DNA from 4 places in the Paraburkholderia sp. A1RI_3L genome. Region 3 is predicted to be linked to each of the others. Evidence: predicted binding sites of a transcription regulator. Region 3 holds the regulator's gene; each other region holds the start of a gene.

Region 1 (6,016 bases), on a different contig from region 3:
CATGTGGAAATGCGCGTCCACGAACGGCGGGCTCACGAGCGAACCCGCGGCGTCGATCTCTTCGCGCGCCGTGGCGGCAAGCCGCGGCTCCACGGCGGCAATGCGACTGCCCTCGATACCGATATCGACGGTCCCGGCTTCGCCGTGGGCGTTCTGCGGCGACGCGAACATGCCGGGCAACACGGCGCGGCGGATGATGAGGTCCATGAGCGGCTCCTGAGTGTCCGTCGATTCTATCGGCGACAGAAAGTGTGCGGGAAGTCCGGCATGTCGATGTGACGGCGTGACTAAGTCGGCACGTGGGCGCTTTCCGACCGACATCCACGTTGTACTAACATGCATCGCCATGGACACACTCGAACTGCAACCCGGCACGCTCTGGCCGGCTCTGCTGCGGCAAACGGAGCACGCGCTGCGATGCGAGGCGCTGCGCCCCATCGAGACCACCGAGACTTCGATTGAAGATCACGGCGTGCGCTTCGTCGTGCGTCAGGTGTCGAGCCTCGCGCTCAAGGCGCGCGCTCGCGAGGCGCAAGTTTCAGTGCGCACAGCAGCGCACACGCCTTGCAACCCCTTCCTGCCCTACGATCCCGATCTCTTCGTCGCGAGCGTTTCGCCCACGCACGTCGCGCTGCTCAACAAGTTCAACGTCATCGATCACCATCTGCTGATCGTGACGCGCGCCTTCGAACGCCAGGAAGCATGGCTCGACCTCGCCGACTTCACGGCGCTCGCGGCCTGCATGGCGGAGTTCGACGGGCTCGGCTTCTATAACGGTGGCCCTGCCGCGGGCGCAAGTCAGCCGCACAAGCATCTGCAGATGGTGCCGCTCGCGCCTGATGGCGGCCCAGGCGGCAGCGTGCCGATGGAAGCGGCCTGGCGCGACGTGCCGCCCGCCTGCGGGGTACCGCAATCGGTGCCGGCACTGCCGTTTCGCCACGCGTTCTGCCGGCTCGACCTGCCCGCCGACAATGCATTTCGCGACGAAGCCGCGCGCAGGCTCGAAAGCGCCTATCGCGCGCTGCTGGCGGCGGCAGGCATGAGCGGCATCGAGACGACGGGAGAGCAGTTGCAATCGGGGCCGTACAACCTGCTCGTCACACGCCGCTGGATGCTGGTCGTGCCGCGCGCCGCGGAATGCGTGGAGGGCATGTCGGTCAACGCGCTGGGCTTCGCGGGATCGCTGTTCGTGCGCGACGCGCAGCAGTTGGATGTGGTGAAAAGATGGGGGCCGATGAAGCTGCTGGAGCGCGTGACGCTGCCAGGGGCGACGATATTGCCGGCAGCGCCTGGCTGATGGTTGATGGCTGATAACCGATAAGCGCCCACGGTTCGCGACCCGCACGGATTCCGCGAGGACGCAACTCGATGCGACGAGATTGCGGGGTTGCAAGCGACACGGCCAGGCCTCGGACGGCCCGACGCAACAAGCGCGCTGCCCTCCGCCGCGAAGCAGTCGTCACGGCATCAGCCGCGCCGCATCACGTGCGCCGATCATCCTCGTGCCCTTGCGCCTCTTCGTCGATGCCGGCCTGCTGGTCGACCTCGATGCCGGCCTCGATGTCGCCTTCGTCGTCGGCTTCCTCGGCGTGGGCCAGCGGCACATCCTCGCCGTCTTCATCGAACAACGTGAACTGCCCGCGCAGCGCCGCGTCGTCCTCTTCCAGCCGTACGCCCACGCCCAGCAGCCGCACCGGCTGATTGCGTCGAGCGAAGCCCTTCTCGAGCAGCGCGAGCAGCGTAGGCAGATGCGTCGCCTCGCCAACGCACTCCACCGTGGTGCGCTGAAAATCGGCGAAGCGGATCTTCACGAACAGCTTGCGCACGGCCGCCGCGGCGCCGGCCCGCTCGACGCGCGCATCCAGTTGCGCCGCGAGGCGCCGCAATTCGGCCGCGCATTCGTCGAGCGTCTGGAGATCGGTCACATAGGTGGTCTCGACGCTCACGGACTTGCGCTCGCGGTCCGCGCGGACGGGGCGCTCGTCGATGCCGCGCGCCAGTTCGTAAAGCCGCTGGCCGAACACGCCGAAGTGCCGGTGCAGATCCACGAGCGGCCACTCGCGCAGTTGCGCGCAGGTGGTGAGGCCCAGCTTTTCGAGCTTCGCTGCCGTCACCTTGCCGACACCGTGAATCTTGCGCACCGGCAACGCGGCGACGAAGGCATCCACCTCGTGTGGACGCACCACGAAAAGCCCGTCCGGCTTGTTCCAGTCCGAAGCGATCTTCGCGATGAACTTGCTGGGCGCCACGCCCGCCGACACGGTGACGCCCACCGTCTCGCGCACACGCTCGCGAATCTCCCTGGCGATGAGCGTCGCGCTGCCCTTGCAGCGGTCGGATTGGGAGACGTCGAGGTAGGCTTCGTCGAGCGAAAGCGGTTCGACGTCGGCCGTGTAGTCGTAGTAAATGGCCATGATCTGACGCGACGCGATGCGGTACTTCTCCATGGCCGACGGCAGGATCAGCAGGTCCGGACACTTGCGCATGGCAAGCGCCGACGACATGGCCGAATGCACGCCGAAGCGCCGCGCCTCGTAATTGCAGGTGGCAATCACGCCGCGTTGGTCGGGGCGGCCGCCCACGGCGAGCGGCCGCCCGCGCAACGAGGGGTCGTCGCGCATTTCGACCGACGCGTAGAAGCAGTCGCAATCGCAGTGAATGATCTTGCGGGCGGGGGAGTCAGCCGGCGCGGGCGGCATGGATCAGGCGACATCCGTCACGTTCGAGGTGACAGTACTGTACAAAAACACAGTATGCTTTTCAAGCGTGCAGTGCGACATGAAATCGGCCTCACGGCCGCCCGTGCCACGCCCGGCACGCCATCGCCTCAGCGCGAATGGCCCGCGCTCACGCCCCTGGCGCGCTGGACTTCAGCCTTCGGTTTCCGCTCCCACGAGCGGCCGCCCCGGTTCATCGGCCTCCAACTCGTCGGTCTCCAACGCGCCGCGATCGAGCACGGCGCGGGCGCGGTTCATGTCGATCGCCTTCTCCCAGCGCGCCACGACCACCGTGGCCACGCCGTTGCCGATCAGGTTCGTCACGGCGCGCGCCTCGTTGAGGAAGCGGTCCACGCCGAGCAGCAGCACAAGACCCGAGACGGGAATGCTGCGCATCGAGGCAAGCGTCGCCGCCAGCGCGACGAACCCCGCGCCCGCTACGCCCGCCGAACCCTTCGAGGTCAGCAGCAGCACGGCCAGCACGAGCAGCTGGTCCCCGAGGCTCAGGTGAATGTTCATGGCCTGCGCGACGAAGATGGCCGCCATCGTGAGGTAGATCGCGGTGCCGTCGGCGTTGAAGGTGTAGCCCGTGGGCAGCACCATGCCCACCACCGGACGCGCGCAGCCGAGCTTTTCGAGCTTGATGAGCATCTGCGGCAACACCGCCTCCGTGGAGGCGGTGCCGAAGGTCACGAAAATCTCGTCCTTGATGTAGCGCAGGAACTTCCATAACGACAGCCCGCACAGCCGCATGGCGAGGCCCAGCACGATCACGACGAACGCGATCGAGGTGACGTAGAGGCACAGCATCAATTCGCCGAACGAGGCAAGCGTGCCGATGCCGTACTTCCCCACCGTGAAGGCCATGCCGCCGAACGCGCCGATGGGCGCGACCCACATGACAATGCGCACCACGCCGAACATCGCCTGCAGGAACATGTCGAGCATGTCGACGAAGGGCGCGGCGCGCGGGCCCAGTCGCGCAAGCGACACAGCGAGCAGCACCGAAAAGAAGATGACGGGCAGCATCTCGCCGTTGGCGAAGGCGCCCACCACGCTGTTGGGCACGATGCTCATGAAGAAGTCGAGCATGCCGTGCTGATGGGCGGCGTGCGTGTAGCTCGCGATGGCCGCGCTGTCGATGTGTGCGGGATCGACGTTCATGCCGCGGCCCGGCTGCACGACGTTGACGACGACGAGACCGATGCCGAGCGCGAGCGTCGACGCAATCTCGAAGTAGACGATCGCCTTCATGCCCACGCGCCCCGCGGCGTGAATATCCGTCATGCGGGCAATGCCCACCACTACCGAGGCAAAGATGATCGGCGCGAGCAGCATCCGGATCAGCCGGATGAACAGATCGCCGAGCGGCTTGACCTGCGTGCCGACATCGGGGAAGAAGTGGCCCACAGCCACCCCCGCGACAATGCCGATCAGCACCTGAACGTAAAGCCTCGAAAGATACTTCCGAATGGTTGCAACCCGCATGACTGTCTCCTGTGCGTGGCGAGTTCCACGAACGGCGGATCTGTTTGCGGCGCCGCGCCCGGTCTGTCGAGCGCAGTGCCCTGCCCGCCTGTTCTCTGTCTTCCTTGGTTTTTTCCCGCGGCAGAGCGGCGACTACTCGGCCAGCTTGCGCATCTCGGCGTACAGATCCGCCTTGCCTTCGAAGCCGATGCCGGGCAGATCCGGCATCGTGATGTAGCCGTTCTCCACCTTCACACCGTCGGGGAAGCCGCCATAAGGCTGGAACAGATCCGGATACGACTCGTTGCCGCCAAGTCCCAAACCGGCCGCAATGTTGAGCGACATCTGATGGCCGCCGTGCGGAATGCAGCGGGCGCGCGACCAGCCGTGCTGATGCAGCATGTCGAGCGTGCGCAGATACTCGACAAGGCCATAGGCCAGTGCGCAGTCGAACTGCAGCCAGTCACGGTCGGCGCGCATGCCGCCGTAGCGGATCAGGTTGCGCGCGTCCTGCATCGAAAACAGGTCTTCGCCGGTGGCCATCGGCTTGTCGTAGTAGTTGCGCAGCGTGGCCTGCAACTCGAAATCGAGCGGATCGCCCGGCTCCTCGTACCAGAACAGGTCGTATTGCGAGAGCGCCTTCGCGTACTGGATCGCGGTATCCAGATCGAAGCGCCCGTTGGCGTCCACGGCGAGCTTCTGGCCGTCGCCGAGCACGCTGAGAATCGAGTCGATGCGGCGCAGGTCCTCGTCGAGCGAGGCACCGCCAATCTTTTTCTTCACCACCGTGTAGCCGCGGTCGAGGTAGCTGCGCATCTCGTCCTTGAGCTTGCTGTGGTCCTGGCCCGGATAGTAGTAGCCGCCCGCCGCGTAGACGAACACCTTGCGATCCGGCTGGCCGTTGCCGTAGCGGTCCGCGAGCAGCTGGAAGAGCGGCTTGCCTTCGATCTTCGCCACGGCGTCCCAGACCGCCATGTCGATGGTGCCCATCGCGACGGAGCGCTCGCCATGACCGCCCGGCTTTTCGTTCGTGAACATCGTCGCCCAGATCTTGTGGGGATCGAGGTTGTCGCCCGTGTCGTCGACGAGCGACGCCGCGTCGGCTTCCAGCACGCGCGGAATGAAGCGCTCGCGCATCAGCGTGCCCTGCCCGTAGCGGCCGTTCGAGTTGAAGCCGTAGCCGATCACCGGCTTGCCGTTGCGAACGACGTCCGTCACCACGGCCACGAGGCTCAGCGTCATCTTGCTGAAATCGATGTAGGCGTTGCGGATGGACGAACTGATGGGAACGGTTTTTTCGCGTATTTCGACGATTCTCATGGTGTCTCCGTGCTTCGCGCCGCCCGTGCGGCAGCGTTGGGAGCCGCTAGATTATTCGCCGTGACCGCCGTTATGATTCACCGAAACTCATTACTTCATTAACTTTCAGTGAAGACCGACATTGCGTCCAACCTGGAGTTCTTCGTGCTGCTGGCACGCCACGGCAACCTGGCCGCCACGGCACGCGAACTCAATCTGACCCCGCCCGCGGCCACCAAGCGGCTCTCACAGCTCGAAGCCCGCCTTAACGTGCGGCTCGTGAACCGCACCACGCGCCACGTGAGCCTCACGCCCGAGGGCGAGACCTACCTGCATCACGCCACGCGCATCCTTGCCGAGCTGCGCGACATGGAAGACGCGGTGAGTTCGAGCCATTCGGTCCCCAAAGGATTGCTGCGCGTGAACGCGACGCTCGGCTTCGGGCGCACGACGATCGCGCCGATCGTCTCCGAATTCGCGAAGCGGTATCCGCATGTGGAAGTGCAACTGGACGTGACGGACCGGCCTGTCGA
Region 2 (6,016 bases), on a different contig from region 3:
CCACGCAGCGCGAGTGCCGCATCGCGGTCGTCCGTGCCGCCCAATTGCGCCACCACTGCGTCGCCGTGCGTTTTGGCGAGCACGACCGGCACCGACTTGCGCTCGCGGCCCTTCTCGAGCCACCAGCGCTTCGCAGCCAGCAGGGCATCGCCGCCGCGACCGGCCTGCGCGTGCGCCGCCACTTTGACCCAGCCTTTCAAACCGTAGGCATCGACGATCGCGCCGACTTCCACCGCGTCGACCGGCCAGCTTTGTTCCGACTCAAGCCGCATGCCCGGCGCCTCTGCTGCGCCCTGCGACTCGCCGCGTGTTGCTTCACGGCTGCGGCCGGGTTTGCGCACGAACGCACCGAACGGTGCGACGCCTTCGCCGGAAGCCGGCGGCTGAACGCGACGCTGGCTGCGCTCCACCGGTCCAGCGCGTCCCGATCGTTCGGAATCACGTGCGGACATCAGCGAACCTCGCAGCCAGTTTCAATTGCCGGGGCACACTCGCCCGGCCAGGCATCGCAGAGTTTGCGCGACGCAACCGGGAATGCACACCCACAAGCACGGACCCTGCGGAGCCGGACAAGCTCATGCACGCGGCTCATGCAAGCAGATTACGCAGCCGGAGCTGCTGCCTGCGCCTTCTGCGCCTGCTTCACGAGACGCTCCACGGCCGGCGACAGCTGGGCACCCACGCCTTGCCAGTACGTCACGCGATCTTGCGCGATGCGCAGCGCTTCGCCCTTCGTCGCGACCGGGTTGTAGAAGCCGACGCGTTCGATGAAGCGGCCGTCGCGACGGTTACGCGAATCGGTTGCAACGATGTTGTAGAACGGGCGCTTCTTCGAGCCGCCGCGAGCCAGACGGATGATGACCATACTTGAATCCTTGAAAACCGGGGGTTCGGGACCACTGAAACCGGCGATTATAGCCTGAAACCAACGCCATAACAAACACTTAACGGAGAACCTTGCAAATCGGGCTGTGACGGCAATGCAGGCCCGGCTGCGCGAAGGTGGCACAAAGCGGCTTGCCACCCGACGTGCCTTTGCCCGCGGGCCTATTCCGTACCTATGCCCGCACCCCTGCCGACCGTATTTGGGCGCCGCAACCAGCCCATCCCGGTCACTCTCGCCGCGACGCATTCGCCGACTGTCCCACCTGCCTTACGCCGTCCCGTCGGCGTAGAATTCGGCTCGGCCGGAATCCCGAGCAGCGTGACGCAGGCACTACAGGCAGCGGCGGCGCTCTCCACCATCACTCGTTCCCATGTCCACCGTTTCGAATTCATCGCGCTTTCGTTCCAAAACGCTCACCGCTGCTCTTGCCTTTTTCTTCGGCAGCATCGGAGCACATCGCTTCTATCTATACGGCCCGCGCGATGTCTGGGGATGGGCACATCTGCTCGGCACCGTGATCGGCATTCCTGGCTTTTTGCTGCTCGTCGCCACCCAGCGCGAATCTGCCCTCGGATGGTCGCTCGCGCTACCCGGCGCAGTGTCGCTGCTGGCCGCGTTTCTCGCCGCCATCGTCTACGGGTTGCGCCCCGACGAGAAGTGGGACGCGCAGTTCAACGCGCAGGCCGGCCGTCGCAGTCGCTCGGGTTGGACGGTCATCTTCATCGTCATCTTTTCGCTGCTGATCGGCGCCTTCCTGCTGATGACGGGACTTGCGCTCTCGTTCCAGACCTATTTCGAGTCGCAGGTCGAAGCGGCGAAGTCGCTATCGCAGTAATCGGACCGGCAACAGACACGACGCCGCACAAGCCCGCAACCCGCCTAGAACAGATCGAGTTGCGGGTCATCCGCCGCACGCCGCAACACGACCGGTTCGCGGCGAAACTGCGAAATGTCGAGAATGCCGCGCCGCCGCTCGTTGAGACCGAGCCGTCGCACGGCTTTCCCGAAGCGCTGTTTCAGCAGATCGGCCCACGGCCCCTCGCCTTTCATTCGGCGTGCGAATGAGGCGTCGTAGTCTTTGCCGCCTCGCATGTCGCGCACGCGGCTCATGACGCGGTCCGCGCGGTCCGGAAAATGGGCTGCCAGCCAGTCCTTGAATAGCGGCGCGACTTCCCATGGCAGCCGCAGCACGATGTAACTCGCGCTCGTCGCGCCTGCCTCCGTACACGCTTCCAGAATGCGCTCCATGTCGGGCTCCGTTACAAACGGGATCACCGGCGCAATGCTCACGCCCACCGGCACGCCCGCCTGAGCGAGCGTACGAATGGTGCGCAGGCGCCGGGCGGGCGACGCCGCGCGAGGCTCCAGCGTGCGCGCAATGCCTGCATCGAGCGTGGTGATGGTGATGGCAGCCATCACCTGGCCGCGTTCCGCCATCGGCGCCAGCAGATCGAGGTCGCGCTCGATCAGCGACGACTTCGTGATGGCGGCGAACGGATGATGACGATCGTGCAGCACCTCGATCACGCGACGCGTGAGCCGCAGATCTCGCTCCACGGGCTGCCATGCGTCCGTGTTGACGCCGAGCGCAATCGGTTCCGGCACATAGGACTTCTTCGAAATCTCTCGTGCCAGCAGTTCCGGCGCGTTGACCTTCGCATAGATGCGACTTTCGAAATCCAGGCCCGGCGACAGGCCCAGATAGGCATGCGTGGGCCGCGCGAAACAGTAAATACAGCCGTGCTCGCAGCCGCGGTACGGGTTCAGCGAAATGCTGAACGGAATATCCGGCGACTGGTTGCGCGTAAGGATGCTCTTCGCGCGCTCCTCGAACACCTGCGTGCGCAGCGGGGGCGGCACGTCGCCCTCCGGGGAGTCGGGGTGCGTCCAGCCGTCGTCGAACGCTTCGCGCTGGTCGACTTCGTAGCGGCCCTGCAGGTTCGTTACGGCGCCGCGCCCCTTGTGTGGGGCGGGCGGGGCAACGGGATACTCGGAATATTCGGCGTCGGGATCGTTCACGGCGGCACACGACAAACGGAAAGCGACCGCGCCATACGAGGCAACGGCCGAAGTACTGTATAAATATACAGTACTTCGGCCGTTTGTCGAGCCGTTCTTCGAGCCGCAGTTCAGTCAATCGCCCACAGCGATCGTCAGCGTTTCCTTGATCTCTTCCATCACCACGTAGCTCTTCGACTGAACCGCCCCGGGCAGCTGCAGCAGGATGTCGCCGAGCAGCTTGCGGTAGTCCGCCATCTCGCCGATGCGTGCCTTGATGAGGTAGTCGAAGTCGCCCGACACGAGGTGGCACTCCAGCACCTCAGGAATCTTCTGCACCTCCCGGCGAAACTGCTCGAACATGTTGCCGCTCTTGTGATCGAGCGTGATTTCCACGAACACGAGCAGCGCGGCGCCCAACATGCCGGGATTCACCCGCGCGTAGTAGCCAGTAATGATGCCGTCGCGCTCCATGCGCTTCACCCGCTCCGTGCACGGGGTGACCGAGAGACCGACCTGCTCGGCGAGGTCTTTCATCGCCATGCGACCGTCCTGCTGGAGCAGTTTCAGGATGCGGTGATCGATGCGATCGAGGGTCCGGACGGGCTGGCGTTGTGTGCGCATGGTTTTTCTACTGAAAACTGGAAAAATACAATAACAAAACCTACTTCAACACCAATAGCATAGCCGTAAATACTGGACACACGCGATATTTCATGGTTTTTCGGACGCGCAGACCAGTTTCCCTTTCTGGATGGAGCAGCTATGCGAGTCGTCGTTCTGGGCAGTGGCGTCGTCGGCGTGACGAGCGCCTATTATCTGGCGCGCGCCGGTCATGAGGTCACGGTGATCGACCGCGAAACCGGCCCTGCGCTCGACACGAGTTTCGCGAACGCAGGCCAGATCTCGCCGGGTTATGCCTCGCCCTGGGCCGCTCCCGGCGTGCCACTCAAGGCCGTGAAGTGGATGTTCCAGAAGCATGCGCCGCTCGCCATCCGGCTCGACGGCACGCGCTTCCAACTGCAGTGGATGTGGCAAATGCTGCAGAACTGCACGGCCGGGCGTTACGCCGTCAACAAAGGCCGCATGGTTCGCCTCGCCGAATACAGCCGCGATTGCCTTCAAGCGCTGCGCGCCGAAACCGGCATCGAGTACGAAGGCCGCCAGGGCGGCACACTGCAGGTGTTCCGCACGCAGCAGCAACTCGAGGGCGCCGCGAAAGACATCACCGTGCTGAAAGACGCGAACGTGCCCTACGAGTTGCTCTCGCCCGAAGAGCTGTCGCGTGCCGAGCCGGCGCTCGCCGCCGTGTCGCACAAGCTCACGGGCGGCCTGCGTCTGCCAGGCGACGAAACCGGCGACTGCCAGTTGTTCACCACGCGCCTTGCCGCGCTTGCAGGCGAACTCGGCGTACGTTTTCGCTACAACACGGCCATCGACGGCCTCGCCGTCGCCGGTGGACGCATTGCCGGCGTGCAGTGCGGCAGCGAACTCGTGCGTGCCGACGCTTTCGTCGTGGCCCTCGGCTCGTACTCGACGAAGCTGCTGTCGGGCATCGTGAAGATTCCCGTGTATCCGCTCAAGGGCTACTCGATCACGGCACCGATTGTCGATGCCAAGGCTGCGCCGGTTTCGACGGTGCTCGACGAAACGTACAAGATCGCCATCACGCGCTTCGACGACCGCATCCGCGTGGGTGGCATGGCCGAGATCGTCGGTTTCGACAAGCGTCTGCGCGACGCGCGTCGCGAGACGCTCGAAATGTGCGTGAACGACCTGTTCCCGGGCGGCGGCGACACCTCGAACGCCACCTTCTGGACCGGCCTGCGCCCGATGACGCCGGACGGCACGCCGGTGGTGGGCCGCACGCCGATGCCCAATCTGTTCCTCAACACGGGACACGGCACGTTGGGCTGGACGATGTCGTGCGGCTCGGGCCAATTGCTCGCAGACCTGATGTCGGGCAAGCAACCCGCCATTCGCGCCGACGACCTCTCCGTCCATCGCTACCTCGGCGAAACGGGCGGCACGGGGCGTCCTGCATACGCCTGATTCGACTGGCGCGAGCCGCACACGAGAAGCTCGCAGAAGCAAAAAAAAGAAGGTGCCCACATTGGGCGCCTTCTGTCTTATGGACCGCGTTCCGCGCGCCAGGCGCCCCGCTTCTCGCAGGGCGTCCGGCCCATCAGTTTCAGAACTGGTCCTCGGCAAGTGCAAACACGCCTTCGCCACCTTTCGCGCTGACGATCGACACCTCCAACGCGCCAGCCTGAGGCAGCACGTGCTGCGCGAAGAACTGTGCCGTGGCGATCTTCGCTTCGTAGAACGCCGGGTCCTCCGCGCGCTTGCTGGCCGCGGCCAGCATGGCACGCGCCATCTGCCAGCCGCCCAGCACGATGCCGGCCAGCTTCAGATACGGCACGCTGCCCGCGAACACCGCGTTCGGATCGCCCTTCGCGTTGGCAACGACATACTCCACAACCGACTGCAGCGCACGCTGACCTTGCGCCAACTGCGTGCGCATGGCACCGAATGCCGCGCCTTCGTTCGCGCCTAGCGCTTCGACGGTCTGCCCGATCTCCGCGATCAGGGCCTTCGCCACCGCACCGCCGTCGCGAACCGTCTTGCGGCCGATGAGGTCGTTTGCCTGAATCGCCGTGGTGCCTTCGTAGATCGTCAGGATGCGGGCGTCACGGTAGTACTGCGCCGCGCCCGTTTCCTCGATGAAGCCCATGCCGCCGTGCACCTGCACGCCGAGGCTCGTCACTTCGAGCGAAAGCTCCGTACTCCAGCCCTTCACCACGGGCACGAGGAACTCGTAGATCGCATGATGCCGCTCGCGCGTAGCCGCATCCGCGTGGCGATGCGCGATATCGCAGTGCGCGGCCGCCACGTAGGCAAGCGAGCGCGACGCTTCCGTAAGCGCGCGCATCGTGGCCAGCATGCGGCGCACGTCCGGGTGGTGGATGATCGTGACGGCCTGCTTCGCCGATCCGTCCACGGGCCGGCTCTGCACACGCTCCTTCGCATAGGCGAGCGCCTTCTGGTAGGCGCGGTCGGACACCGCCACGCCCTGCATGCCGACCGCGAAGCGGGCCGCGTTCATCATGATGAACATGTACTCGAGGCCGC
Region 3 (6,016 bases):
GCCGAACGGCTCGTCGAGCAGCAGCACCTTGGGCTCCACCGCAAGCGCCCGCGCCAGCGCGATGCGCTGCCGCTGACCACCCGACAGCTCCGACGGATAGCGCTGCGCCAGCCAGTCTAGCTGCACGAGCTTCAGCAGTTCGTGCACCTTCTCGCGGATCACGGCTTCCGCAGGTCGTTCCTTGCGCGGCTTCACGCGCAGACCAAACGCGACGTTCTCGAACACCGTCATGTGCCGAAAGAGCGCGTAGTGCTGAAACACGAAGCCGACTTGCCGCTCGCGCGCGCCCACGGCAGCCACGTCCTGACCTTGCAGCACAACCTGCCCTGCGTCGGCAAATTCGAGGCCCGCAATCACGCGCAGCAAGGTCGTCTTGCCACAGCCGGAAGGCCCCAGCAGCGCGACGAGTTCGCCGGGCGGAAAGTCGAGGGAGACGTTGTCGAGCGCGGTGAAGTCGCCGAAACGCTTTTGCAGGTTGCGAACGATGATGCCCATTTACTGCTCTCCATGATGAACCGGGCGCGCCAGCGCCACGCGCGGTGCGGCTGCGGTTTCCTTCGACGCGGCTCCGATGGTGCCCGCGAGCGCAGCGGCGCCGGCATGCACCGCGCCGCGCGCCGTCTCCTGCTCGGCCGACATGTGCCGCTCCGCAAGCAGCTTGAGGCCGAGCGTGACGAGCGCGAGCAACGCCAGCAGCGAAGCCACTGCGAACGCCGCCGCGAAGTTGTACTCGTTGTAGAGAATTTCCACGTGCAGCGGCATGGTGTCGGTCTGTCCGCGAATGTGTCCCGACACCACGGAGACGGCGCCGAACTCGCCCATCGCCCGCGCGTTGCACAGAATCACGCCATACAGAAGCCCCCAGCGGATGTTCGGCAGCGTGACGCGGCGAAAGATCTGCCAGCCCGAGGCGCCCAGCACGTGCGCGGCTTCTTCCTCGTCGTTGCCTTGCGCCTGCATGAGCGGAATCAGCTCGCGCGCGACGAACGGGAACGTCACGAAGATCGTGGCGAGCACGATGCCCGGCACCGCGAAAATGATCTGCACGTCGTGGGCTTGCAGCCACGGACCGAACCAGCCTTGCGCGCCGAACATCAGCACGTAGATGAGCCCGGAAATGACGGGCGAAACCGAGAACGGCAGGTCGATCAGCGTAGTGAGCAGCGCCTTGCCCTTGAATTCGAATTTCGCGATGGCCCACGACGCCGCCAGTCCGAACGCGAGATTGAGCGGCACCGCGATGACGGCCGTGGTGAGCGTGAGGCGGATGGCGGCAAGCGCGTCCGGGTCGGCGAGCGATTCGAAGTAGACACCTACGCCCTTGCGCAGCGCCTCGTAGAAAACCGCCGCGAGCGGCACGGCGAGAAAGAGCGCGAGAAAAGCGAGCGCGACTGCGGTGAGGCTCCAGCGCACGAAGCGCGATTCGGTGACAGGGTCTGGCCGACGCGCGCCCACGCCGGTCGTGCCGCCCAGCTCGGTTGCGGCGCCGCCGGCGGCGCTCACGGCGCACGCCGCTCTACGGTTGCCGCTCATTGCGCACCTCCCGTCGCGGGCGATGCAGTGCCCAGCGCCGGTATCGCGCCCGGCCCCGCCGATGCAGCCGACGCACTGCGACTCGTGCGCCGCTGCAGATACCACTGCAGCGAATTGATGAGCAGCAGCATGAGGAACGACACCACGAGCATCACGACCGCGAGCGCCGTCGCGCCGGCATAGTCGTACTGCTCGAGCTTGGTGATGATGAGCAGCGACGTGATCTCGGACTTCATCGGCACGTTGCCCGCAATGAAAATCACCGAGCCGTACTCGCCGAGCGCGCGTGCGAACGCAAGCGCAAAGCCCGTCAACAGCGCGGGGAGCACCGCGGGCAACACCACGCGCCGGAAGGTAAGCCAGCGCGAGGCACCGAGGCACGCCGCCGCTTCCTCCTGCTCGCGCTCGAAGTCTTCGAGCACCGGCTGCACGGTGCGCACGACGAACGGCAGCCCGATGAACGTGAGCGCGACCAGCACGCCGAGCGGCGTGAACGCGATCTTGATGCCGAGCGGCGCGAGGAACTGGCCGATCCAGCCATTGCCCGCGTAAATGGCGGCAAGCGAAATGCCCGCCACCGAGGTGGGCAGCGCAAACGGCAGATCGACCACCGCATCGACGACGCGCTTCGCCGGGAACGTGTAGCGCACGAGCACCCATGCGACGAGAAACCCGAACACGGCGTTGATCATGGCCCCGCCCAGCGCGGCGAAGAATGTGAGCCGGTACGAGGCGAGCACACGCGGCGAGGTGACCGCGCGCACGAACTGCGCCCAGTCGAGCGTGGCCGTCTTGAGAAACGTGGCGGCGAGCGGGATCAGCACCACGAGGCTCAGATACGCCACCGTAATACCGAGCGTCACGCCAAAACCGGGCAACGCCGCCGGTTTGCGGAAGGTGAACGTCGTCATGCCAATGCTCTGTCAGGGTTGCTTCAGGGTTACATCGACGTCCGGTCATGCAGCCGACGAGGCCGGCCGCGCACGCGGACGATGATGCCCGCGCCCTGCTGCCGTTCCCGTCGCTGCGCTCTGCCGGTCGCTTTTATCGTGATACGCGTTGGTGATGCCGCGGGACTGCTCTTCGGCGCCGCGCTGCTGTGCTGCTGTGCTGCTCCCGCCGTGCTGCTCCAGCCACCGCCGTTACTGGGGCTGATAGATCGAATCGAATACGCCGCCATCGGCAAAGTGCGTCTTCTGCGCGTTCGTCCAGCCGCCGAAGGTGTCGTCCACGGTATAGAGCTTCAGCTTCGGAAACTTCTGCGTGAGTTCGGCGGGCACCTTCGTCGAACGCGGTCGGTAGAAGTTGCGCGCCGCAATTTCCTGACCCTCTTCGCTATAGAGGAAGTTCAGGTAAGCCTCGGCGACCTTGCGCGTACCGTGCCGATCCACGACCTTGTCCACCACCGCGACGGGCGGCTCGGCGAGGATGCTCACCGAAGGCACCACGATCTCGAACTTCTCCGGGCCGAATTCCTTGAGCGACAGGAATGCTTCGTTTTCCCAGGCGATCAGGACGTCGCCGATGCCGCGCTGCACGAAGCTCGTCGTCGCGCCGCGGGCGCCGGAATCGAGCACACCTGCGTTGTGATACAGCTTCGCGATGAAGTCCTTCGCCTTCTGCTCGTTGCCGCCCGGTTGGTGCAGCGCGTAGGCCCAGGCCGCCAGATAGTTCCAGCGCGCCCCACCCGAGGTCTTCGGGTTCGGCGTGACGATAGACACGCCCGGCTTCACGAGATCGTCCCAGTCCTTGATGTGCTTCGGATTGCCCTTGCGCACGAGGAACACGATGGTCGAGGTGTACGGCGAGGCGTTGTCGGGCAGGCGCTTCTGCCAGCCCTTGTCGATGAACCCCTTGTTCGCAATCGCGTCGATGTCGTAGGCGAGCGCGAGAGTCACGACGTCGGCCTGAAGCCCGTCGATCACCGAACGCGCCTGTGCACCCGACCCACCGTGCGACTGCCTGAAGGTCACCGTCTCGCCGGTCTTCGCCTTCCACTCCTTCGCGAACGCCTGATTGACGTCCTGGTACAACTCGCGCGTGGGGTCGTAAGAGACGTTGAGCAGCGTGGTGTCCGCGTGCGCCGTCGTGACGGCACCCGGTGCGCCCAGCGCTGCGGCAAGTCCGAGGCCGAGGGCGGCGATCCAGTGTTTTGCCTGGCGCTTTGCCGCCTGCGCCGCCTGTGCCACCTGTGCCGCCGCCGGCCCGGAACCGCTTGCCCTGGCGAACCCCGTTGTGTGGTTTTGCATCTGCCTGCTCCGTTTTGTGTCGTGTTGGCTTTGCGCTTGTGCCTTGCGTCTGCGCTTGTGTCGTGTCGTGGCGTGGCGGCCCGTGCGTTGCGTGGCCGGCGCTTCGAAGTGATGCGAACCAGTCTAATGAGACCCCTTCATGATTAAAAATAATCCTTCTTCATTTTTTAATACGGAAAAGTGGTAACGACGGCGGGATGGGGCGCTCCGGCGTTTTTTCGGCTGCGATAACGGCGCAATCCGGCGTTACGGCGAAGGCTCGCCGCGCGAACTTCAAGTAACGCTTGAAAAGTGCCGGATACTGTATAAAAATACAGTCACCTGTCTATCCATACAGTGGCGCCATGACCAAACTCACCGCACGACAGCAGCAGGTTTTCGATCTGATTCGCCGGGCCATCGAGCGCACGGGGTTCCCGCCCACGCGCGCTGAAATCGCCGCAGAACTCGGGTTCAGCTCGGCGAACTCGGCGGAGGAGCATCTTCGGGCACTGGCGCGCAAAGGGGTGATCGAACTGGCGGCGGGTGCGTCGCGCGGCATTCGCCTGCTGCCGGGCGTCGACGACATGCCGCATCAGTTCACGTTGCCGCACTCCAGCCTCATGCAGCTTTCGCTACCGCTCATCGGGCGTGTGGCGGCGGGCAGCCCGATCCTCGCGCAGGAACATATTTCGCAGCACTACGCCTGCGACCCCGCGCTCTTTTCGAGCAAGCCGGACTACCTGTTGAAAGTGCGCGGGCTTTCCATGCGCGACGCGGGCATCTTCGACGGCGATCTGCTCGCTGTGCAAAAACGCACCGAGGCAAAAGACGGCCAGATCATCGTGGCGCGGCTGGGCGACGACGTTACGGTGAAGCGCCTGAAGCGCCGGCCGAACGGCATCGAGCTGATCGCCGAGAACCCGGACTACGAAAACATCTTTGTGGAAGCCGGCAGTGCAGATTTCGCACTGGAAGGCATTGCGGTCGGCCTGATCCGCCCGACCGAATTCTGAACATCTGAACGCCGCCTGGAGAGATTCATGGAACGTCTTGCCCGCCTGCTGCCCTTCCGCCAGTTCGGCCGCCTTCGTCACCTGCGCACGCTGGTACCCTGCATTCCGGTCGCTTCCGCTGCTTCCGCTATCGACGCGGCAGCGGCACCGCGTACCGCGCCGCTCTTCGGCAACGAAGCGGAGTCGCTGCCGGCCTTGCCATCGGCACAACCGGCGTTCGCCCGTGTCTCGCTCAACGCCGGTGTACACAGCGAGCCCGCGCGCCGTGCCCCTGTGCGCGTCTATCACGGACCTTCCCGGCTCATCATGGTGGGAACGTTCGAGGCCGTGTGCCGCATGATCGACCATTGCATCGCCGAACAGGGCGCGGGCGCGTGAACGAGCCGGCAAAGCACGCTACGCGGCGACTCGTCGTCGCGGCCGTCGTGTTGCTCATGGTCGCAGTGCTGGGTTACGCCTATGCGTCGCCCTACATCGTGCTCGATCGGCTCAAACGTGCCGCGGACGCGCGCGACGCCGAGACGGTCAACGCCTATGTCGACTATCCCGCCCTGCGCGTGAGTCTCAAACAGCAGGTCACCGAACTGCTGATGCGGCGCATCGACGCGCAAAAGCACGGCAACCCGTTCGCCGTGATCGGCGCGATGATCGGTGCTGCGCTGATCGGTCCGCTGGTGGATGCGTACGCCACACCCGATGGCGTCGCGGCCATTCTCAATGGCATGCCGCCGCGCGGGCAGCCTGGCGAGCGGCCACCGCCGGCGGGTACATCGGGCGGCACGCCGAACCCTGAGGCCGGCAGCACCGCATCAACCGCGCCCTCTACTGGCCAGACGCCCGCGGTGCCTGCCACTCCGCAAGCGCCTAACCAGGCACCTGCCCAGGCACCCGCCCAGGCACCTACCCAGGCGCAAACGCCCCCTCCTCAGCCACCGCAGACCACCGCCGGATACCGCAGCCTCAACGAGTTCGTTGTGACCTACCAGCACGGCGTCGGCGACACCCGGTATGCCGCCATCCTGCGTCGCGATGGCCTTTTCTCGTGGAAGCTGTCCGCCGTGGATCTGAATGGGTAAGCCGTCTGGCTCCGCGCGGTCGACGGCTCCTGCCCCGCGCCCCGACTAGGCGGCCGCAGCCTCCTGCTTCTCCTCGGCAGAAGACGAACAGGCAACGAGAATGCTGCACGACACACGATCCAGCAGCTGAGTGTTGCCCGCTCCCATCCACCAACGCGACAGG
Region 4 (6,016 bases), on a different contig from region 3:
CTCCGGGAATCCGTACTCGCCGAACCCTTTTATCTGCTGGAAGATGCCGTCGGCAAATGCCTGGTCGTATCCCCGCGACGTCATCCCGTTGACGATGCGGTCATAGTATTTCTCCAGACCTCCCTTGCGCTTCCAGGCCGCCATCGCACGTCGTAGCTGGTCTGCCTCACCGGCGCTGAAGCCCGCTGCGAGCATCGCGATTTGCATCACCTGCTCCTGGAAAATAGGCACGCCCAGCGTCCGGGACAGTGCGACCTTCAGTGCCTCGCTGGGATAGGTGACAGGCTCGAATCCCTGACGACGCTGCAGATAAGGATGGACGGCGCCGCCCTGAATCGGACCCGGCCGCACAATGGCGACCTCGATGACTAGGTCGTAGAACGTCCGGGGCCTGAGTCGCGGCAGCATGCTCATCTGCGCCCGCGATTCAATCTGGAACACACCCACCGTATCGGCCCGGGAAATCATTTCGTAGGTGAGCGGGTCTTCTGCAGGAATGTCCTGCATCTCAAATCTTTCTCCGCGCTGCTCCGAGACAAGGTCAAGCGTGCGCCGGATGGCCGATAGCATGCCGAGGGCGAGCACGTCGATTTTGAGCAGCCCGAGGGACTCGAGGTCGTCCTTGTCCCACTGGATGGCACTGCGCCCGGGCATCGCGGCATTCTCGATGGGCACGAGCCGCGACAGCTTCCCGCGGCTGATGACAAAGCCGCCCGAATGCTGCGACAGATGGCGCGGAAAACCCAGCAGCTGCGAAGCAAGCGACGCCCACGCCTGGATGAGCGGTGCCCCGGCGTCGAGACCGCATTCGGTGAAGCGCCTGAGCAGGTCCTGGCGGCCATCGAACCATTGATGGGATTTCGCCACCATGTCGACAATCTGCGGGTCGACGCCGAGCGCCTTGCCTGTCTCACGCAGTGCACCACGTGGGCGGTACGTCGAAACGGCTGCCGCTATCGCGGCACGGTCGCGACCGTACTTTCCATAAATGTACTGGATGACCTCCTCACGCCGCTGGTGTTCGAAGTCGACGTCGATGTCAGGCGGTTCGCCACGCTCCTTCGAAATGAATCGCTCGAAGAGCATGTTGCCGCGCGCGGGGTCGACCTCTGTCACACCAAGACAGAAGCACACGGCGCTGTTGGCCGCAGAGCCGCGGCCCTGACACAGGATGTGCTGGCTGCGTGCGAAGCGCACGATGTCGTAGACCGTAAGAAAGTACGGTTCGTATTGCAGCTCTGCAATGAGCTCGAGCTCATGTTCAATCTGGGCCTGGACCTCTGCAGGAATACCGGCCGGAAAGCGGCGATGCGCGCCGAGATAGGTCTCCTGCCGCAGGTACGCTGCAGGCGTGAAGCCGCCCGGTACCAGCTCGTCCGGGTACTCGTAGCGAAGCTCATCCAGCGAGAACCGGCAGTGCGCGAGGATGTTGGTCGTTTCGCTGAGCGCGTAACCGGGATACAGGTTCGCGAGCCGCAGCCGCGACCTCAGATGCGCCTCGGCGTTGGGCGCAAGGTCGTAGCCGCATTCGTGCACGGGGCGGCCGACGCGGATGGCGGTCATCGTGTCGTGCAGGGGCTTGCGAGAACGCACGTGCATCACGACGTTGCCCAGGGCGACCACGGGAATTCCACGCCGGTCCGCGACATACTCGACCGCGCCGCGGTGAATGTCGTCCATTGCACGCTGGTGCAGGACGAGGCCAGTCCACGCCCGTCCAGGGAACGTCGCATCGAGCCACTCGAGCTGTGCTTCCAGTTGCTCCTCCTTCGCGGGGAAGTCCGGAACGAGAATGGCGAGACAGTCCGGCATGCCGCGCAGATGGGCATGCTCGCGGTCGGGCCGCGACAGGTCCTGTGGCGTGAGGCGGTATTCGCCTTTCGGCGCGCGCATCCTGGCAAGCGTCACAAGCTCGGACAGGTTGCCGTACCCCGCGCGGTTCTGGGCAAGCAGTATCAGGCCGAACGCGGACGTGCCGTCGGCGTTGCGCAGCTGGAAATACGCGCCGACAACGAGAGGCAGGCCGGCGTTCTTCGCCGCAACATGGGCACGCACGACGCCCGCCAGTGAGCATTCATCGGTGACGGCGAGACCGGAATAGCCCAGCTGGGCAGCACGTTCGGCGAGTTCTTCAGCATGTGACGAGCCACGCAGGAACGTGAAGTTCGAAAAGCAGAACAGTTCGGCATACGCCGGCAGTGCGCCGAAGGTCGTGTCCATCGCCCATCATCCGAAAAGGCCATGGAGAAACCAGCGCGGTTCTTCGTCTGCCTGACGGCTGCTCACGCGTTCCCGGTAAACCCAGTAGCAGCTCTGGTCGTCGCCCTGGGCGACAAAGTAGTCGCGGGTAACAAGCTGGCCATCGAACCAGCCGGCCTCAATGCGCTCTCCGGGTGACACGAGCTTTAACGGTGAACCATAGAAGGGCTTGTGCTGGCGCATGAGCAGACGCACCGGCGTCTCGAGCATCCACGTTGGACGTGGCAGACCCTGCGGCAGCTGCGCCTTCGGCCTGGTCTGGCTGACGGAAACCCAGCGGTTCGCAATCTCCGGCCGGTGGTCGGCTGTCGGCGCTGGACACAGGACCTTGTCATCACCGAGTCGGGCCACGAGCAGCTCCACCAGCCGTGCATGGTCTTCAGGTGAGCCACCAGGCTCAGGAAACAGGCTGTCTGTGGGCGGTGCGGCCGGCTCAATCTTCGATGCATCCAGTTTCAGCGCGATAACGGGCGCCGCGAGTTCGACCCGGTGAAGCCGCTCCCGGTGCAGGCGGACAAGATGGTCCTCACGCCAGGCCGGTTCGCCCAGCGCGATCTCGATTTGCGTCGGAGGAATGGCTTCGCGGCCACGTTCGTGTTCGAGCGAAAGGGTGAACGCGGTGATGGCAAGCTGCTTTGCACACAGCCAGCCGCATAGCTGGACAATCAGCCGGTGCGCGGCAAACATCGCCATTTCCGCATCGTCTATGCGGTCCGGCAGCTCGATATGTGCCGTGAACGATGGAGGTAATTCGAGCCAGTCGAAGAGCTCTGGCGCCGTACCGAACGCGCGGTCGAGCGAGTCGAGCAGATGCTCGCCACATCGCTTCTGCAGGCCCGCGCGCGGCAGGCGACGGACGTCTCCGATGGTTTCGCAGCCGAGGCCGGCAAACCAGTCAACGAAGGGACGCAGCTCAGGCACCGTCACCATTGGAAGCAGCGTGAGCGCGCGCTCCAGCGTGCCGAGCCGAATCACACGCCGGCTGCGGCACCGTGCGAGCAGCCATGCGCCTTGCCCGGTAGGCGCCATGCACGCGCACGCTGTCAGTCCGAGCGTGCCCAGTGTCGCCTTGACCTGCCGGCACAGCGACAGCACGCCACCAAACAGTCGCAGGCTTGCTCCCACCTCGACCACGACGGTCGCTTCGTCCAGCACGGCGACGTCTGGCGAGAACGTCATCAACGCCGTGGCGACATCGTGCTGGGCCGCATTCTCGCGGGCAGTATCTCGCCGGTACGTCAGCGTCCCTGGGGAGAGCGTGAGCACGCCACCGCGTCGCATCCCGTCACGCACGCCGGCGGCACGTGCTACCCGGTCCGCGGCGATGACACGGTCTTTCTCCAGCACCGCAAAGCCATGTTCAGGTTCAGGCGCCCACGTCGGCCGGAACACCTCGAGGGAAAGCAATGGCAGGTGAACGGCGAGGAAGACGCGCATGACGTGAAAACAGGACTGGAGTGGGTTGAAGGGGAACCGACAGGGGCTCAGCGCGTGGGGGCCCTCGTCGTTTCAGGATGTCGACCATGAGCCCGTCGGCTGATGGCCGGATTGCCAGTCGCAGGACTGCTGGCGATGAATCCTGTGCGGTCAGCGCGGGCCGCACCATGACAAACAGGGTCTCTGAAGACTGCGCCGCGAGGTGGAGCCGGCGCAACGAGCCCGACGGAACGCGCTGAGCCCAGAAGATGAGCGCGCCAGCGCTACCACTGCGCAGTATCTGCTCCGTCGACCAGAGTGCATCTGCTGTCTTCTGGGCCCGGACGTAAACGAAGCGTTCCAGCCCCAGCCCGATATAGGCGAGCCCCAGGCCGTTCGGCAGATGGGGTGGCTGGACCAGCGAGATGGGCCGGTTGCCCAGCGCACTGAGCGCGGGCCGCAGGAGCCGCATCTCGCCGATGCCCGACTGTTGAACCAGCAGGTCTATCAGGCCACCGAGTGGCCAGCCGCCGCCCGGAAGCTCGGCGGAGAGCGCCGCGTAACCCGTATCCACCACGCGCCCGCGGCCGCGAGCGAGCTGGGACGCCTGCCACAGGGACGGATGGATTTCTTCGGGGCGGACGCGGGCGACAGACATGGGGACGGCAACAAACCTGTATATTTATACAGTATGCTAGCGCAAAACCGGCGAAGGTGAACTGGTACTTTTTTGGAGGTGGGGTCGCACGTGACGCACAACCAGGATTGCGGATCACTCCATGCCCCAGACGGGTTCGACTACCGCCAAGGGCGTCGATTTGCACTGAAACCTGACCCACGGGGGCGGATAAAAGCGACGAACTCGACCAGGCTGAGGGCGAGCGGCGACGCACTCCACACATTTCACACGCAATCGTATGAGGAACACGCAGACCAGCTGCCAAGCTAGAGAGGTGGCGAAGTCTAGCCAGTCGTGACAGGCTTCGGACCCTGCGGCCAACAGGAAATTGAGGTGGGAAAACGCGCCATGATCCTCGTCGGCGACACGACATCGCACGGCGGACGCGTGCTCCAGGGCACTGACAGCGCCACGGTGAATGGACGGGCAATCGCCGGCGTCGGCCACATGGTGGCGTGCCCGCAGTGCAAGGGCACATTCCCGATTCTTCCCGACACACTGGGCAGGCTTCACCCTCACAGGCTCCACGGTCGGGACACCGCCGTGGAGGGCATGCGCACCGCGTGTGGCGCCGTGCTTGTCGCTTCGCAGTCGACCGCCACCATCGACGACATCGGAGAAGGCAAGGGCAGTCACGGGGTTGCAACGGGGCCGGCAACGACTGCGCTTGCGCCGAGCCCCACGCTGTGCCTCGAATGCCTGAAAGCGGCTACCGAAAGCGCAGCGACCACAGTGATGCGTGGTTAGGTGGTTCCAGTGCCCCCGATCGACGACTATCTCGCTCAACGCCAGCTGCAGGCGACCTTACCCCTGCGGCTCTACGCGTTGTTCGACGCGCTCATGTACGCGGGTACCGACGGCGCCGGCACGCTTGCCCTGACACACATGGAAATACTTGCCCAGTTTCGCAACCCCACCGACTTCGCCCCGCCCGGGGACTTCGCTGCCCATCTCGTCCGACTGTGGCCTGTCGTTGATGCACTGGCGCGGAAGGACGAACGGCTGGGGGAGTGGTATCTCAAGGCGGACACCGAGGAAGAAGCGCGCCTGTACCGGATGTACGAAGGTCCGGGCATTCCGTCGACAGCCGTTCTTGCCGTATTGGCACAGCGGTACGAAACGAAGATGGGCCGACCGAAAGTGTTCGGCTTCTGGAACGGTCATGTTGGCGAGGCAGACCGTGCGACGCTGAAACTTGCCATCGATTCGAAGACGCTTCCTGAGGAAATCGAGGTGGCATTGCCACGTCCACGTGAAGCTGCCGCAGGCCTTCGAAGCTACGCCGACGTGGCGGAGATCGTCGGCGAAATCGTATCGACCTACTCGCCGGTCTATGTGTCTGTCTCGTCACGGGAGTATTTTTCGCACCAGGTGTTTGATGACAAGCCCGGCGCCGGGTGGATGCTCTATCTGCCGAAGGTCCTCACCGTGCAGGACGTTCCCGAAGCGCGCGCGCTGATTCCAGTACCCGAGGCCGGGAGCAGACAGGCCGGCACGATCATCGTAAGCGTCACGGATTCCGTGTTCTCCGTGGACAATCCTGAACACGTTGAGATCGCAAACCGCATTGAAATCCGCCTGGTCGATCAGGACCTGCTGCCGCGCTATTCGGATATCTGAATGAGCGACAACATCGTCTGGGTCGCAGATATCGACGCCACG

What was found. The regulator LexA, encoded in region 3, represses DNA repair genes until DNA is damaged. The targets are predictions, from matches to a motif close to ACTGTATNNNNATACAGT.
Region 1: dinB (DNA polymerase IV) is a predicted target of LexA. The motif match lies at 2,736-2,753, and genes of this name have one in related genera.
Region 2: PXJ20_RS07580 (PA0069 family radical SAM protein) is a predicted target of LexA. The motif match lies at 2,960-2,977, and genes of this name have one in related genera.
Region 4: imuA (translesion DNA synthesis-associated protein ImuA) is a predicted target of LexA. The motif match lies at 4,349-4,366, and genes of this name have one in related genera.

The regions. Positions count from the first base shown of each region.
Region 1 is NZ_JARCHA010000003.1:386,450-392,465, reverse strand. It holds gene PXJ20_RS11545 (amidohydrolase family protein) at 1-207, opposite strand, end outside; gene PXJ20_RS11540 (ATP adenylyltransferase family protein) at 347-1,297, shown strand; gene dinB (DNA polymerase IV) at 1,482-2,699, opposite strand; gene dctA (C4-dicarboxylate transporter DctA) at 2,871-4,205, opposite strand; gene PXJ20_RS11525 (mandelate racemase/muconate lactonizing enzyme family protein) at 4,338-5,504, opposite strand; gene PXJ20_RS11520 (LysR family transcriptional regulator) at 5,613-6,016, shown strand, end outside.
Region 2 is NZ_JARCHA010000002.1:322,861-328,876, forward strand. It holds gene rimM (ribosome maturation factor RimM) at 1-452, opposite strand, end outside; gene rpsP (30S ribosomal protein S16) at 602-865, opposite strand; gene PXJ20_RS07575 (NINE protein) at 1,257-1,721, shown strand; gene PXJ20_RS07580 (PA0069 family radical SAM protein) at 1,766-2,905, opposite strand; gene PXJ20_RS07585 (Lrp/AsnC ligand binding domain-containing protein) at 3,020-3,508, opposite strand; gene PXJ20_RS07590 (D-amino acid dehydrogenase) at 3,650-4,936, shown strand; gene PXJ20_RS07595 (acyl-CoA dehydrogenase) at 5,076-6,016, opposite strand, start outside.
Region 3 is NZ_JARCHA010000005.1:187,828-193,843, reverse strand. It holds gene PXJ20_RS16240 (sulfate/molybdate ABC transporter ATP-binding protein) at 1-495, opposite strand, end outside; gene cysW (sulfate ABC transporter permease subunit CysW) at 496-1,533, opposite strand; gene cysT (sulfate ABC transporter permease subunit CysT) at 1,530-2,444, opposite strand; gene PXJ20_RS16225 (sulfate ABC transporter substrate-binding protein) at 2,676-3,782, opposite strand; gene lexA (transcriptional repressor LexA) at 4,127-4,777, shown strand; gene PXJ20_RS16215 (hypothetical protein) at 4,805-5,155, shown strand; gene PXJ20_RS16210 (DUF2939 domain-containing protein) at 5,212-5,853, shown strand; gene PXJ20_RS16205 (universal stress protein) at 5,899-6,016, opposite strand, start outside.
Region 4 is NZ_JARCHA010000012.1:1-6,016, reverse strand. It holds gene PXJ20_RS26340 (error-prone DNA polymerase) at 1-2,220, opposite strand, end outside; gene PXJ20_RS26335 (Y-family DNA polymerase) at 2,227-3,696, opposite strand; gene imuA (translesion DNA synthesis-associated protein ImuA) at 3,626-4,333, opposite strand; gene PXJ20_RS26325 (PAAR domain-containing protein) at 4,688-5,101, shown strand; gene PXJ20_RS26320 (immunity 52 family protein) at 5,240-5,974, shown strand.